Regions from separate parts of the Kluyvera fluvialis genome, predicted to be linked through region 3. Evidence: predicted binding sites of a transcription regulator. Region 3 holds the regulator's gene; each other region holds the start of a gene.

Region 1 (4,773 bases), 980 kb from region 3:
CGTCTTTCAGGAACTGCACCAGGTCTGTTTCCCGATTCAGCAGAATCGGGGTAATGTGCTGGCGCAAATGCTGTTTAAAGTAGTGACGTAGCCAGCTTTGCTGGTTTACGGACAGTTGGCGTTCGTTAATCAGGAAGATTTGGTTGCGGGCCATTTCCAGCAACAGCTCATTATACAGGCTATCAAATTCCTGATCGGCCTTGAGTACACGAGCTTGAATCTTGCTCAGCAGGTGACGGGAATGCGTGGTCGTGCCCTGTTCTTCGCTGATAATGATACGGCGCTTAAGCTCGGCGAAGCGGACTTTGTAGAATTCGTCCAGGTTATTGGAGTAGATCCCCAGAAAACGCATACGCTCAATCAGCGGATTGGTTTTATCTGCCGCTTCCTGGAGGACACGCTCGTTGAATGACAACCAGCTCAGCTCTTTTTCGATGTACAGTTTTTCCTGACCCATTACTACTCACACTCCGGTTAATTCACGGGACGCGGCAAAGTCGTCTCACTATTTATATTGCTAGCTTTACCAGACGATGTCCAACTGTGTCAGCTAAGTATGACAGTTATCCTATTTCACATAATTATATTTTCGCTATCACTTTTGATATATAAGCGTTTTTTGTCGTTTCCAATCGCCCGAGATGATGGCGAAAGGACATAAAAAAAGGGCCATAGTGGCCCTTTCGCAATATGCTGTAACGTGATGTTACTCTTCCGCCGCATAGCCTGCCGGAGGCAGCCTGATGTCGTCGAGCCAGGCGTGATTATCCTGCATTTTAAGACGACCATCGAGGAACCAGCCGACCACCAATGGGTAAATGGCATGTTCCTGAACCTGCACTCGGGAGGCGATCTCTTCTTCGTCGTCGCCGTCAAAAACGGGCACTTTGGCCTGTAAAATGACCGGCCCGCCGTCCAACTCCTCGGTGACAAAATGCACCGATGTGCCGTGCTCGGCGTCGCCGTTTTCCAGCGCCTGACGATGGGTATGCAAACCAGGATATTTCGGCAGCAGAGAAGGGTGGATGTTGAGCAATTTCCCCTGATAATGCTGAACGAACTCAGCGCTCAGAATACGCATATAGCCTGCCAACACCACGACATCTGGCGCATAGGCGTCAATCTCGTGCATCAGTTCGCGGTCAAAAGCTTCCCGGCTGGCAAACTGACTAGCCGCCAGCGCATGTTGAGGAATACCCGCTTCACGCGCCCGCTCAAGGCCAAATGCATCGGCCTTATTGCTGAAAACTGCTCGAATGGTGCCATTAATCCTTTTTTGCTCACAGGCATCAATTATCGCCTGCAAGTTGCTGCCGTTGCCGGAAATCAGCACCACGATATTTTTCATTTATTCGATGACCACACGCTGTTCGGAATCAGTGGCTTTGATATAGCCGATTTTCCACGCGTTTTCACCTTTTTCGTTCATCAGTGCAATGGCTTTGTCGGCCTGCGAGGCGGACAGCGCAATCACCATACCGACGCCGCAGTTAAAGGTGCGGTACATTTCGTGACGGCTCACGTTACCGGCATCCTGCATCCAGTCAAAGATAGCAGGCCACTGCCAGGAGGATTCATCAATAACGGCCTGGGTGTTATCCGGCAGGACGCGCGGGATATTTTCCCAGAAGCCGCCGCCGGTCAGGTGGGCGATGGCGTGAACATCCATATTCTCAATCAGTTCGAGAATCGATTTCACGTAAATGCGGGTGGGAGCCAGCAGGTGATCAGCCAATGATTTGCCTTCCAGCTGAGTGGTTTCCGGGTCACAACCGCTGACTTCAACAATTTTGCGTACCAGCGAGTAGCCGTTAGAGTGCGGGCCGCTAGAACCCAGCGCAATCAGCACATCGCCGTCAGCCACTTTACTGCCGTCGATAATTTCTGATTTTTCGACCACGCCGACGCAAAAACCTGCCACGTCGTAATCTTCACCGTGATACATCCCTGGCATTTCGGCGGTTTCGCCACCAACCAGTGAACAACCAGACTGCAGACAGCCTTCGGCGATACCATTGATAACGCTCGCGGCGGTGTCTACATCCAGCTTGCCAGTAGCGTAGTAATCAAGGAAGAACAGCGGCTCAGCGCCCTGAACGACCAGGTCGTTCACACACATTGCGACGAGGTCGATACCGATAGTGTCATGGCGCTTTAAGTCCATGGCTAAACGCAGTTTCGTGCCAACGCCGTCAGTGCCGGAAACCAGCACCGGTTCACGATATTTTTGCGGCAGCGCACACAATGCGCCGAACCCACCTAATCCACCCATCACTTCCGGGCGACGGGTTTTCTTTACCGTCCCCTTGATTCGGTCAACCAGAGCGTTTCCTGCGTCAATATCAACACCGGCATCTTTATAGCTGAGAGAGGTTTTGTCGGTCACTGCTAAGTCTCCACGCGTTTGCGTTAGCAAGAAAAATCGGCGCAATTCTATCAGTCCAGGCAAACGTTTGCGAGCCTAATCTGCTCCCATTTTTTGTGCGCTGTTTTTTCTGCTTTTTCAGCGATTAAATTGGTCAAATATGATACTGCTCACGAAAATGAAACCGGGTACATTCTTGTCCTTGCATCCATTCCGTTGAATCCACATCATGGCACTGAAACCGGTTTCTGTTTTTGTGGCGGAACACCAAATAACAGTATTTACAACGGCCAGAAGGGACGAAGGGAATGAAGATTGCTGCCTTTGATATTGGGGGTACGGCGCTAAAAATGGGCGTAGTCGCCGCAAACGGTGAACTGCTGGAAAAAGGCAAACAATCCATTAGCGACAGCGATGGCGATCAAATTCTCGCCGCTATCGAGGCCTGGATTGCCGCCCACCCAGAATGTGGCGGTGTCGCCATCAGCGCGCCGGGCTACGTCAACCCGCACACCGGCTTTATCGAAATGGGTGGGGCCATTCGTAAATTCGATAACTTTGCCATTAAAGACTGGCTTGAAGAGCGTACTGGTCTTCCCGTCGCCATTGAAAACGACGCCAACTGCGTCCTGCTGGCCGAGCGCTGGCTGGGCAAAGGTGCTGAAATGGCTAACTTCCTGGTGCTAACCGTCGGAACCGGTATTGGCGGCGCTATCTTCTGTAATAACCAACTGGTTCACGGCGCGCGTTTTCGGGCAGGCGAGTTCGGTTATATGCAAACGGCCAGCCCCGGTGGGCGTGACGTTCGCCGCTATACCATGAATGAAAACTGCACGTTGCGCGTCCTGCGCTATCGCTACGCGCAACATATCGGCAAACCGCTCGACGAGGTGAGCGGCGAAGAAATTTTCGACCGTTTCGATGCCGGTGATGCTATTTGCCAGCGGCTGGTGGCGGAGTTTTTCAACGGCTTGGGAACGGGGCTTTATAACCTGGTCAACCTGTTCGACCCGCAGACTATTTTAATCGGCGGCGGCATTGTTGAGCGCCCGGGGTTCCTGGCATTGATGCGTGAGCATCTGGCCTGGTTCGGCATAGCCGACTACATCGATACCGTCAGCCACGGCAATGACGCTGGGCTGATTGGCGCGGTATACCATTTTAATCAGCACTATTCGCAGCGACAACTTACTGTTTAACGAGGGAAAGATATGTCTGGATTTAAAGCTGGGTTTCTCTGGGGCGGGGCGGTAGCCGCACATCAACTGGAAGGCGGTTGGCAGGAAGGCGGAAAAGGCGCAAGCGTCGCGGATGTCATGACCGCAGGCGCGCACGGCGTGCCGCGCGAAATTACCGATGGCGTATTGCCCGGGAAAAACTACCCCAACCATGATGCGATCGACTTCTACCATCGTTATAAAGAGGATCTGCAACTGTTTGCCGAAATGGGCTACAAATGCTTCCGTACCTCTATTGCCTGGACGCGTATTTTCCCGAACGGTGACGAACTGACGCCAAACGAAGCGGGACTGCAATTCTACGATGACCTGTTTGATGAGTGCCTGAAGCTGGGCATTGAGCCGGTCATTACCCTGTCGCACTTTGAAATGCCGTATCACCTGGTGACCGAGTACGGCGGCTGGCGCAACCGTAAACTTATCGAGTTTTTTGTGCGTTTCGCCAAAGCCGTATTTACCCGTTACCAGCACAAAGTGAAGTACTGGATGACGTTTAACGAAATCAATAACCAGGCAAACTTCCACGAAGATTTTGCCCCGTTTACCAACTCTGGCCTGAAATATCTACCGGGTGAAGATCGTGAGCCGGTTATGTACCAGGCGGCGCACTACGAGCTGGTGGCGAGCGCTCTGGCGGTGAAAGCGGCACGTGAAATTAACCCTGCGCTTCAGGTTGGTTGCATGATTGCGATGTGCCCAATTTACCCACTGAGCTGTGCGCCAAACGATGTGATGATGGCGATGAACGCCATGCACCGCCGTTACTGGTTCACCGATGTGCATGTGCGCGGTAAATATCCGCAGCATCTGCTGAACTACTTCGCACGTCGCGGCTTTGAACTGGATATTACCGAAGAAGACAAACAGGCGCTGACTCAGGGCTGTGTGGATTATATCGGCTTCAGCTACTACATGTCGTTTGCAACCAAAGCCACCGCCGACAACCCGCAGTTGGATTACGATGAAACCACCAGCCTGGTATCTAACCCTTACGTGCAGAAATCTGACTGGGGCTGGCAGATTGACCCGGTTGGCCTGCGCTATTCACTGAACTGGTTCTACGACCACTATCAGTTGCCGATGTTTATTGTTGAAAACGGCTTTGGGGCGATTGATGTACTGGAAAGCGACGGCACAGTGAACGACCAGTACCGCATTGATTATCTCGCG
Region 2 (4,773 bases), 2.1 Mb from region 3:
GAGAAAACCTGCCGCTTATCATCCTCATCGTAATGATGGCGATCAGTTGGGGGCTGGAGCATTTCAATCACCCGCTCGGCAATCTGGCGTTTATCGCCACGACCCTCGTCGGCCTGTTCCCAATCGCCCGTCAGGCGTTGCGCCTGATAAAAAGCGGCAGTTGGTTTGCGATTGAAACGCTGATGAGCGTAGCCGCCATTGGCGCGCTGTTTATTGGCGCAACGGCGGAAGCCGCGATGGTGCTGCTGCTGTTTTTAATCGGCGAACGGCTTGAAGGCTGGGCGGCTAACCGCGCGCGTCAGGGCGTAAGTGCGCTGATGGCGCTGAAGCCAGATACCGCAGTGCGTGTGCGCGATGGCCAGCGTGAAACCGTCGCACAAAAAGATCTCCAGCCTGGCGATGTAATTGAAGTCGCAGCCGGCGGGCGTTTACCTGCCGACGGCAAACTGATCACCCCGTTTGCCAGCTTTGATGAAAGTGCGTTAACCGGCGAATCCATTCCGGTTGAACGCAACGCGGGCGAAAGCGTCCCGGCGGGCGCCACCAGCGCGGATCGCCTCGTGCAGCTTAGCGTGATATCTAAACCGGGCGACAGCGCCATTGACCGGATCCTGCGACTGATTGAAGAAGCAGAAGAACGCCGCGCGCCAATCGAGCGCTTTATCGACCGTTTCAGCCGCATTTATACCCCAGCGATTATGGCCGTGGCGCTGCTGGTGACTCTGCTGCCGCCGCTGCTTTTTGCCGCCTCGTGGCAGGAGTGGGTTTATAAAGGGCTGACGCTGCTGCTGATTGGCTGCCCATGTGCGCTGGTTATCTCTACGCCTGCAGCAATTACCTCGGGGCTTGCGACCGCCGCACGTCACGGTGCGCTGATTAAAGGCGGTGCGGCGCTGGAACAGTTGGGCCGTATTCGCCAAATGGCGTTTGATAAAACCGGCACGCTGACACTGGGCAAGCCGCAGGTGACCGCGATTATCCCTACCGCTGACATCAGCGAAGAGTCCCTGTTAGCGCTGGCTGCCGCAGTAGAACAAGGGGCAACCCACCCGCTGGCACAGGCGGTGGTTCGCGAAGCACAGAAACGCAATCTGCCGCTGATGCAGGCTAGCGCCCAGCGCGCTCTTGTCGGTTCCGGTATTGAGGCTGAAGTGGATGGCGAGCGCATTGTTATCTGTGCAGCGGGGAAATTCCCTGCCGAGGCGCAGCAAGCTCAGATTCAACAGCTAGAAAGCGAGGGGAACACGGTGGTGCTGGTCACCCGCAACGACACCCTGCTGGGTATTTTGGCACTACGCGATACCGTGCGCCAGGAGGCGCGTCAGGCGGTTGATGGCCTACGCGAACTGGGGATCCAGGGGGTCATTCTGACCGGCGATAACCCACGTGCCGCCGCAGCGATTGCCAATGAGTTAGGCATGGCGTACCGCGCCAATCTGCTGCCTGCCGATAAAGTAAAAGAGGTGACCGCGCTTAACGCACAAGGGCCGCTGGCGATGGTCGGCGACGGCATCAACGATGCTCCAGCGATGAAAGCGGCGGCGATGGGTATTGCGATGGGCAGTGGCACAGACGTCGCACTGGAAACCGCCGATGCCGCGCTGACGCACAACCGTTTAACCGGGCTGGTGGAGATGATTCGCCTGGCGCGCGCCACCCACGCCAACGTACGGCAGAATATTGCCATCGCGCTGGGGTTAAAAGGGATTTTCCTCGTCACCACCCTGCTGGGCATGACCGGATTGTGGCTTGCGGTGCTGGCTGATACCGGAGCAACGGTGCTGGTAACGCTGAACGCGCTGCGGTTGTTGCGTGGGAAGTTTAGCGCCTGATTGCCGGATGGCGGCGTAAACGCCTTATCCGGCCTACAAACCCACGTAAATGTTGACCTACAAACCTGCGTAGGCCTGATAAGCGCAGCGCCATCAGGCGGAACGGTGCAGATTGCCGGATGGCGGCGTAACGCCTTATCCGGCCTACAAACCCACGCAAATGTTGGCGTACAAACCTGCGTAGGCCTGATAAGCGTAGCGCCATCAGGCGGAACGGTGCAGATTGCCGGATGGCGGCGTAACGCCTTATCCGGCCTACAAACCCACGCAAATGTTGGCCTACAAACCTGCGTAGGCCTGATAAGCGCAGCGCCATCAGGCGGAACGGTGCAGATTGCCGGATGGCGGCGTAACGCCTTATCCGGCCTACAAACCCACGCAAATGTTGGCCTACAAACCTGCTTAGGCCTGATAAGCGCAGCGCCATCAGGCAGAGCGGAGCAGATTGCCGGATGGCGGCGTAACGCCTTATCCGGCCTACAAACCCACGCAAATGTTGACCTACAAACCTGCGTAGGCCTGATAAGCGTAGCGCGATCAGGCACTGCGTTTGACGAGATTAATGACTCTTACGCAGCAGATACTGATACGGCAAAGACTCGGTTTGCTGGGCAATTAACTCATGCTCCATAAAACGGCAAAAACCGGGAATATCGCGCGTCGTCGCGGGATCGTCGGCAATGATCAGCAACGTTTCACCCACTGGCATCGTGCGCACCGTTTTGCGTACCATCATGACAGGTTCTGGGCAGCGCAGCCCTTGCGCGTCTAACGTATGGTCGGGGTTGGAGAACAAATCGGTCATTATCATCTCATCGTCAGAAAAAACGGCATTAGTTTACGCTGACATTATCGCAACGCAACAAGGTTAACGATTGCGCGAAAATCAACCATTGCAATGAAACGCGAAAGCAGTATCATTCCGCCCCTGCAATAGGTTTGCAGATTATTGGGTTCCCTCACCCCAACCATTAAAAAGGTACAATATGACTCCCTTTACATCCGCACAGCGCCGTCACGCGCTGGTTTGGCTATCGCTATTTCATCTGCTGGTGATCACTTCCAGCAACTATTTGGTGCAGTTGCCAGTTTCCATTTTTGGCTTCCACACCACTTGGGGCGCATTTAGCTTTCCGTTTATCTTCCTCGCAACCGACCTGACCGTGCGTATTTTTGGCGCGCCGCTGGCCAGACGCATCGTTTTCGCGGTGATGATCCCAGCACTCGCTATCTCGTACGTCATCTCGGCGCTGTTTTACATGGGCGAATGGCAAGGTTTTGGCGCGCTGACGCACTTTAACCTGTTCGTTGCCCGTATCGCCGCCGCCAGCTTTATGGCCTACGCGCTGGGGCAAATCCTCGACGTCCATGTGTTCAACCGTCTACGTCAGAGCCGCCACTGGTGGCTTGCGCCGACGGCATCGACACTGTTCGGTAATATCAGCGATACACTGGCGTTCTTTTTCATCGCCTTCTGGCGCAGTCCAGACCCATTCATGGCCGCACACTGGGTGGAAATCGCCCTGGTGGACTACAGCTTCAAAGTGCTGATTAGCATTATTTTCTTCCTGCCGATGTACGGTGTGTTGTTGAATATGCTATTGAAAAAACTGGCAGATAAATCTGATTTGTCAGCAATCCAGCCAGGTTAAACGCGCCTTTAAACGGTTGTGTTAAGATAGGCAGATGAGCCGCTCATGGCTATTTATCGAAAGGAAGATGTCAATGCGCAAATTGGTGAAATATGCTGGTATTGGCCTGCTGGTGATGGGGCTTGCAGCCTGCGACAACAGCGACAACAGCACTCCAGCACAGGGTTTAGCCGCCGCTAGCGATGCAACCGGACAGGCAATCAGCCTGTTAGACGGCAAGCTAAGCTTCACGCTGCCTGCCGGTATGACCGACCAAAGCGGCAAGCTGGGTACTCAAAGCAACAACATGCACGTCTACTCTGATGCCACCGGCCAGAAAGCGGTCATCGTTATCGTTGGCGACAGCACCAATGAAGATTTAGCCGTAATGACAAAACGCCTGGAAGACCAACAGCGCAACCGTGACCCACAACTGCAAGTGGTGACCAATAAAGCTATTGAGATCAAAGGCCACACGCTGCAACAGCTCGACAGCATTATCTCTGCCAAAGGGCAGACTGCTTATTCTTCTGTCGTGCTCGGCAAAATCGAAGACAAGCTGTTAACTCTGCAAGTCACGCTGCCAGCGGATAACCAGCAGAAAGCGCAGACCGAAGCAGAAACAATCATCAACACCCTGGTCATCAACTGATTTAGCGTGATGATGAAACGGCCTCTCGCGTGATAACGCCAGAGGCCGTTTTTTTAGCCGCAATATAAGAGCGTTTACTTTGGCAACGAAGGAGCGGTTTTTTTTGTCGGCCAGAAGATGGTTATCACCCCGGCGATAATGACGGCAACCCCCAACAGACCGCGCCACGAGAACGGTTCATGCCAGCCCGGCAGCCAAATAGCCGCCAGCCAGACTATCATGTAACTCAGGCTCAGTAAGGCGTAGGCTTTTGCCAGCGGCAGGCGCTGCAAAGCGAAGAACCAACAGGCCATAGAGGCCACATAGCCCAATAACCCCAGCAGCAGCGCCAGTGTGCCGTCACCGAAATGCAGCAGATGCAGCAACAAGGCCAATGGCTGTTCCGCCGACGGCAATGTCGTCATCGCCGCGCGCAGCGTTAGCTGGGCGGCGCTCACCAGCACCACGCTCATTAATGCCCAGACAAGCCCCATCAGACGCTGCTCCCCAGTAACATAATGCCGACGATAATCAACGCCACGCCAGCCCAATGGCGGCGGCCCACCGGCTCATGCCAGAAAGTGCGCGCCGCCAGCGTCACCCACACAAAGTTCAGGCTAAGCATTGGATAAGCAATGCCGACCGGAATCTGCTGCAACACCAATAGCCATAGCAGCAT
Region 3 (4,773 bases):
ACCAAAACGCCCACGGCGCAAAAATCGCTTCCTGTAAAAGGCAGCGAACGTAAGAAAAAGAATACGGTCAGCAAATCTAACACCAAGAAAAAAGCAACGACCCCGGTCTCTAAAAAAGCAGCCTCTACCCCGCGCAAAGCCGCCGTTAAGTCTACGGCTAAAGTCAGCAAGAAAAGTAGTTCGCTGAAAACCGCCAACGTGATAACAACCTGCAAGACCCGCAAAGGCCACAAAAAAATCTGCACTACCAGCCCAGCAGAAGCCAAAACCACCACCATTGCTCAGGCGCACAAAGTTCGCGTGCAGAAGGCACAAAAAACGGCGATGAATAAGCTGATGGGACAACTGGGTAAACCGTATCGCTGGGGGGGAAACTCACCGCGTACCGGTTTCGATTGCAGCGGTCTTGTGTACTACGCCTATAAAGATCTGGTGAATATCCGCATTCCACGCACCGCAAACGAAATGTATCACCTGCGCGATGCACGTCCGGTTGACCGTGGTGAGCTGGAAAGTGGTGATTTAGTATTCTTCCGCACTCGTGGTCGCGGTACTGCCGATCACGTTGGCGTGTACGTTGGCAACGGCAAGTTCATCCAGTCGCCACGTACCGGCCGTGATATTCAAATCACCTCACTAAGCGAAGACTACTGGGTTCGCCACTACGTTGGCGCGCGTCGCGTGGTTACGCCGAAGACCATTCGTTAATCACTTACCCCGTTTGTTAATAAACGGGGTAAGCTTATCTTTTATCTCACCTTTTAATTTGCTACCCTGTCCTTACTCAGTACAAGGTTATTGAGTAAACAAACTATAAGAAGGAGAGTAGCAATGTCGTTCGAATTACCTGCATTACCGTATGCCAAAGACGCTCTGGTTCCACATATTTCCGTGGAAACGCTGGAGTACCACTATGGTAAACATCACCAGACTTACGTCACCAACCTGAATAACCTGATCAAAGGCACTGCCTTTGAAGGTAAAACACTGGAAGAGATCGTTCGTACATCTGAAGGTGGCGTGTTCAATAACGCCGCTCAGGTCTGGAACCACACGTTCTACTGGAACTGCCTGGCTCCGAACGCCGGTGGTGAACCGACTGGCGCAGTCGCTGAAGCCATTAACCGCTCATTTGGTAGCTTCGCGGAATTTAAAGCGCAGTTTACTGATGCCGCAGTGAAAAACTTCGGCGCAGGCTGGACGTGGTTGGTGAAAAAAGCAGACGGCTCTCTGGCTATCGTATCGACGTCCAATGCGGCAACTCCGCTGACGACCGATGCTAAACCGCTGCTGACCGTTGATGTGTGGGAACATGCTTACTACATCGACTACCGCAATGCGCGCCCTAACTATCTGGAGCACTTCTGGGCTCTGGTTAACTGGGCGTTTGTGGCCGAGAACTTAGCGGCATAAGAAATGACGCAGAAGGGAATCCCCTTCTGCGTTTTTTATTAACTGACGAGCGCTTCTTCACCGCGAGAACGGCTGCTAAAGAACACAACCAGCAGAGCTAAACCAGCGACAATCGCCCCCATCACCGGCACAAAACTGTAACCCAGGCCGCCTGAAATCACCGCCCCACCGGCCACAGCCCCCAACGCGTTACCCAGGTTAAATGCCCCGATATTGACCGATGACGACAGCCCCGGCGCTTCGCTGGCAACGCGCATCACACGCATCTGTAACGGTGGTACAACCGCAAAGGTCGCTGCGCCCCAAATCACCATACTCACCGCCGCACCAATTTCGGTACGTGCGAGGAATGGGATCGCCAGCATGATAAGCATCAGCAGCAGCAAGAAGCCTTTCAACGTGCCGCTCACCGAACGGTCGGCAAATTTGCCGCCAAGATAGTTACCGATGGAGAAACCAACGCCAATCAACACCAGCATCAGCGTGATAAAGCCGGATGACGCGTCGGTTATCGTGTGCAGCACCGGAGAAATATAGGTATAGAGGGTAAACATTGCCCCTGCGCCCAGAACGGTGGTTAACAGCGCCGAAAGCACCTGCGGGCGCACCAGCACCGCCAATTCACGTTTAACATCCGGTTTTTCACCCGCGCCGCCTTTCGGCAGTGACAGCCACAGGCTAATCATCGCAATCACGCCCAACCCCGCCGTTGCCAAAAACGACATACGCCAGCCAATAGTTTCGCCAAGCCAGGTCGCCGCCGGAACGCCGCCGATATTGGCGATAGTCAGCCCCATAAACATGGTCGCGACCGCGCTGGCCTGTTTGTGTTTGGGCACTACGCTTGCCGCCACTACCGAACCTAAACCAAAGAATGCGCCGTGGTTAAGGCTGGTAATAATGCGCGATAACATCAATGTGGTGTAATCCGGCGACAGCGCCGAGAGCACATTACCGAGGGTAAATATCGCCATCAGGAAGATAAGCGCATTGCGTCGCCCACGGTGCGATAACAGCAGCGTCATCAACGGAGCACCCACCATCACCCCAACCGCATAAGCGCTGATCAACATTCCCGCAACGGGAATTGAGACATCCACACCCTTCGCAATTACCGGCAAAAGGCCCATCGGGGAGAACTCGGTAGTGCCAATGCCAAAAGCCCCAATGGCGAGCGCCAATAATGGGAAATTAATTTTCATGCCATAACTCCGGTTAGCCGCATCGAGAGTGCGACATCAATATGATGTTAAAAGCATGACATTAATCACAGAAAAGCAGAAGCGTACAAAATAGCAAAAGATTATTGCTTATTTGCTAACAATCGGATGATGAGGGAGCGGCAGCCCCCTCACAGGGGAATTAATGCAGGATGGCAGTGAACGCTGCGGCGACAATCAGCGCAAGCGTTACAACGGTAGTAGAGAGCGACAGCTTAAGTTCGGTACTCATCAATTTTTCTCCTTTTTATTGCTACAGCAAAACTGACCTTACTCATTTTTGCACAGTTAATCATAAAAATCTTCACAGATTTAGCAGGATGTTTGTTTTTGCTCTTCCACTTTGCGTCAAGATAGGCCAAAATTCGACGCTTATTTAAAAGCGTACCGGCCATTGACCCCCTCCTGTCGTCCTGTATCGTTTTCCCGGCGAATCGCAATTCACAAATTGCGCCAGGGTGTGTGAAGGCAAACGTTTTCCTTTCGATTTTTTCAGGGGCAGGCCAGGGTCTGGAGTGAGATGGAATGGCAACTATTAAAGATGTAGCGAAGCGCGCAAACGTTTCCACTACAACCGTATCACATGTAATTAACAAAACGCGTTTTGTCGCCGAGGAAACGCGTGAAGCGGTCTGGGCGGCGATTAAAGAGTTGCACTACTCGCCAAGCGCCGTTGCCCGTAGCCTGAAGGTTAATCACACCAAATCCATTGGTTTGTTAGCCACCAGCAGCGAAGCGGCCTACTTTGCCGAAATTATCGAAGCCGTTGAGAAAAACTGCTTCGAAAAAGGCTATACGCTGATTCTGGGTAACGCGTGGAACAACCTGGAAAAACAGCGCGCCTATCTGTCGATGATGGCGCAAAAACGCGTAGATGGCCTGTTGGTCATGTGCTCTGAGTATCCAGAGCCTCTGCTGACGATGCTCGAAGAATATCGCCACATCCCAATGGTGGTGATGGACTGGGGCGAAGCCAAAGCCGACTTTACCGATTCGGTAATCGATAACGCCTTTGAAGGCGGCTATATGGCTGGCCGTTATCTGATCGAACGCGGTCATCGCGATATCGGCGTGATCCCAGGGCCGCTGGAGCGCAACACCGGCGCCGGGCGTCTGGCGGGCTTTATGAAAGCGATGGAAGAGGTACAAATCAACGTACCGGCTAACTGGATTGTACAAGGCGATTTTGAGCCAGAATCCGGCTATCGCGCGATGCAGCAAATTTTGTCGCAGCATCCTCGCCCAACCGCTATCTTTTGCGGTGGCGATATCATGGCGATGGGCGCGCTGTGCGCCGCTGACGAAATGGGGCTGCGCGTGCCGCAGGACATTTCGCTGATCGGTTATGATAATGTGCGTAACTCGCGCTTCTTTACCCCAGCGCTGACAACCATTCACCAGCCGAAAGATTCGCTTGGTGAAACAGCCTTCAATATGCTGATGGACAGAATTGTCAGCAAGCGCGAAGAGTCACAGTCGATTGAAGTCCACCCGCGTCTTATCGAGCGTCGCTCGGTTGCCGATGGTCCTTATCGCGATTACCGTCGTTAATCGCTTTTTGCGGATGCCCTACTCGGGCGTCCGCAGCCACTCTTGATTTAACGTTTCACTGTCGCCCAAATATTCCAGCAACCAGCTTAACGCCGGAGAAGCATCGCTTTGCTGCCACGTCAGGCAACAGGCGGCATCCTGGAAAGGGTTTTCCAGCTCCAGCGCGACCCATTCACCGCTTTCCAGCCACGGTTGCGCCACGTGCCCCGGCACCATCGCCACACATAACCCCGCCGAAATACAGGTTTCTGATGATGCCCAATCCGGCACGACCACCCTTTTTTGGTTATCCAGCAGCCAGGTTGTCCGTTTTGGCAACGAGCGCGAGGTATCTTCGCGCACCAACGATGGCCAGTTGCGCAACACATCGTCGCTCAATGGCCCCGTCATTTTCGCCAGCGGATGCGAGCCAGACACCACGCAGTGCCAGTTGAGCATCCCCATATCACGAAAGGCAAAGCGCCCCCCGACAGGAATCGCCTGCGTTGCGCCGATCGCTAACTCCACGCGACCGTCAGCTAATGCATCCCACACGCCGTTGAACACTTCCTGGTACACAATCAGCTCAACGTCGCTGAAATGACGATAG

What was found. The regulator PurR, encoded in region 3, represses purine synthesis genes. The targets are predictions, from matches to a motif close to CANGCAAACGTTTGCNTG.
Region 1: purM (phosphoribosylformylglycinamidine cyclo-ligase) is a predicted target of PurR. The motif match lies at 2,443-2,460, and genes of this name have one in related genera.
Region 2: tusA (sulfurtransferase TusA) is a predicted target of PurR. The motif match lies at 2,697-2,714, and genes of this name have one in related genera.

The regions. Positions count from the first base shown of each region.
Region 1 is NZ_AP046142.1:1,419,181-1,423,953, forward strand. It holds gene ppk1 (polyphosphate kinase 1) at 1-457, opposite strand, end outside; gene purN (phosphoribosylglycinamide formyltransferase) at 707-1,348, opposite strand; gene purM (phosphoribosylformylglycinamidine cyclo-ligase) at 1,349-2,386, opposite strand; gene bglK (beta-glucoside kinase BglK) at 2,674-3,564, shown strand; gene AC6I4B_RS06850 (6-phospho-beta-glucosidase) at 3,577-4,773, shown strand, end outside.
Region 2 is NZ_AP046142.1:311,422-316,194, reverse strand. It holds gene zntA (Zn(II)/Cd(II)/Pb(II) translocating P-type ATPase ZntA) at 1-1,832, shown strand, start outside; gene AC6I4B_RS01475 (hypothetical protein) at 1,833-2,465, shown strand; gene tusA (sulfurtransferase TusA) at 2,392-2,637, opposite strand; gene AC6I4B_RS01465 (7-cyano-7-deazaguanine/7-aminomethyl-7-deazaguanine transporter) at 2,819-3,484, shown strand; gene AC6I4B_RS01460 (DcrB family lipoprotein) at 3,558-4,115, shown strand; gene arnF (4-amino-4-deoxy-L-arabinose-phosphoundecaprenol flippase subunit ArnF) at 4,190-4,588, opposite strand; gene arnE (4-amino-4-deoxy-L-arabinose-phosphoundecaprenol flippase subunit ArnE) at 4,588-4,773, opposite strand, start outside.
Region 3 is NZ_AP046142.1:2,394,986-2,399,758, reverse strand. It holds gene AC6I4B_RS11450 (C40 family peptidase) at 1-708, shown strand, start outside; gene sodB (superoxide dismutase [Fe]) at 832-1,413, shown strand; gene AC6I4B_RS11440 (MFS transporter) at 1,452-2,615, opposite strand; gene cydH (cytochrome bd-I oxidase subunit CydH) at 2,776-2,865, opposite strand; gene AC6I4B_RS11430 (hypothetical protein) at 2,849-3,028, opposite strand; gene purR (HTH-type transcriptional repressor PurR) at 3,159-4,184, shown strand; gene punR (DNA-binding transcriptional activator PunR) at 4,203-4,773, opposite strand, start outside.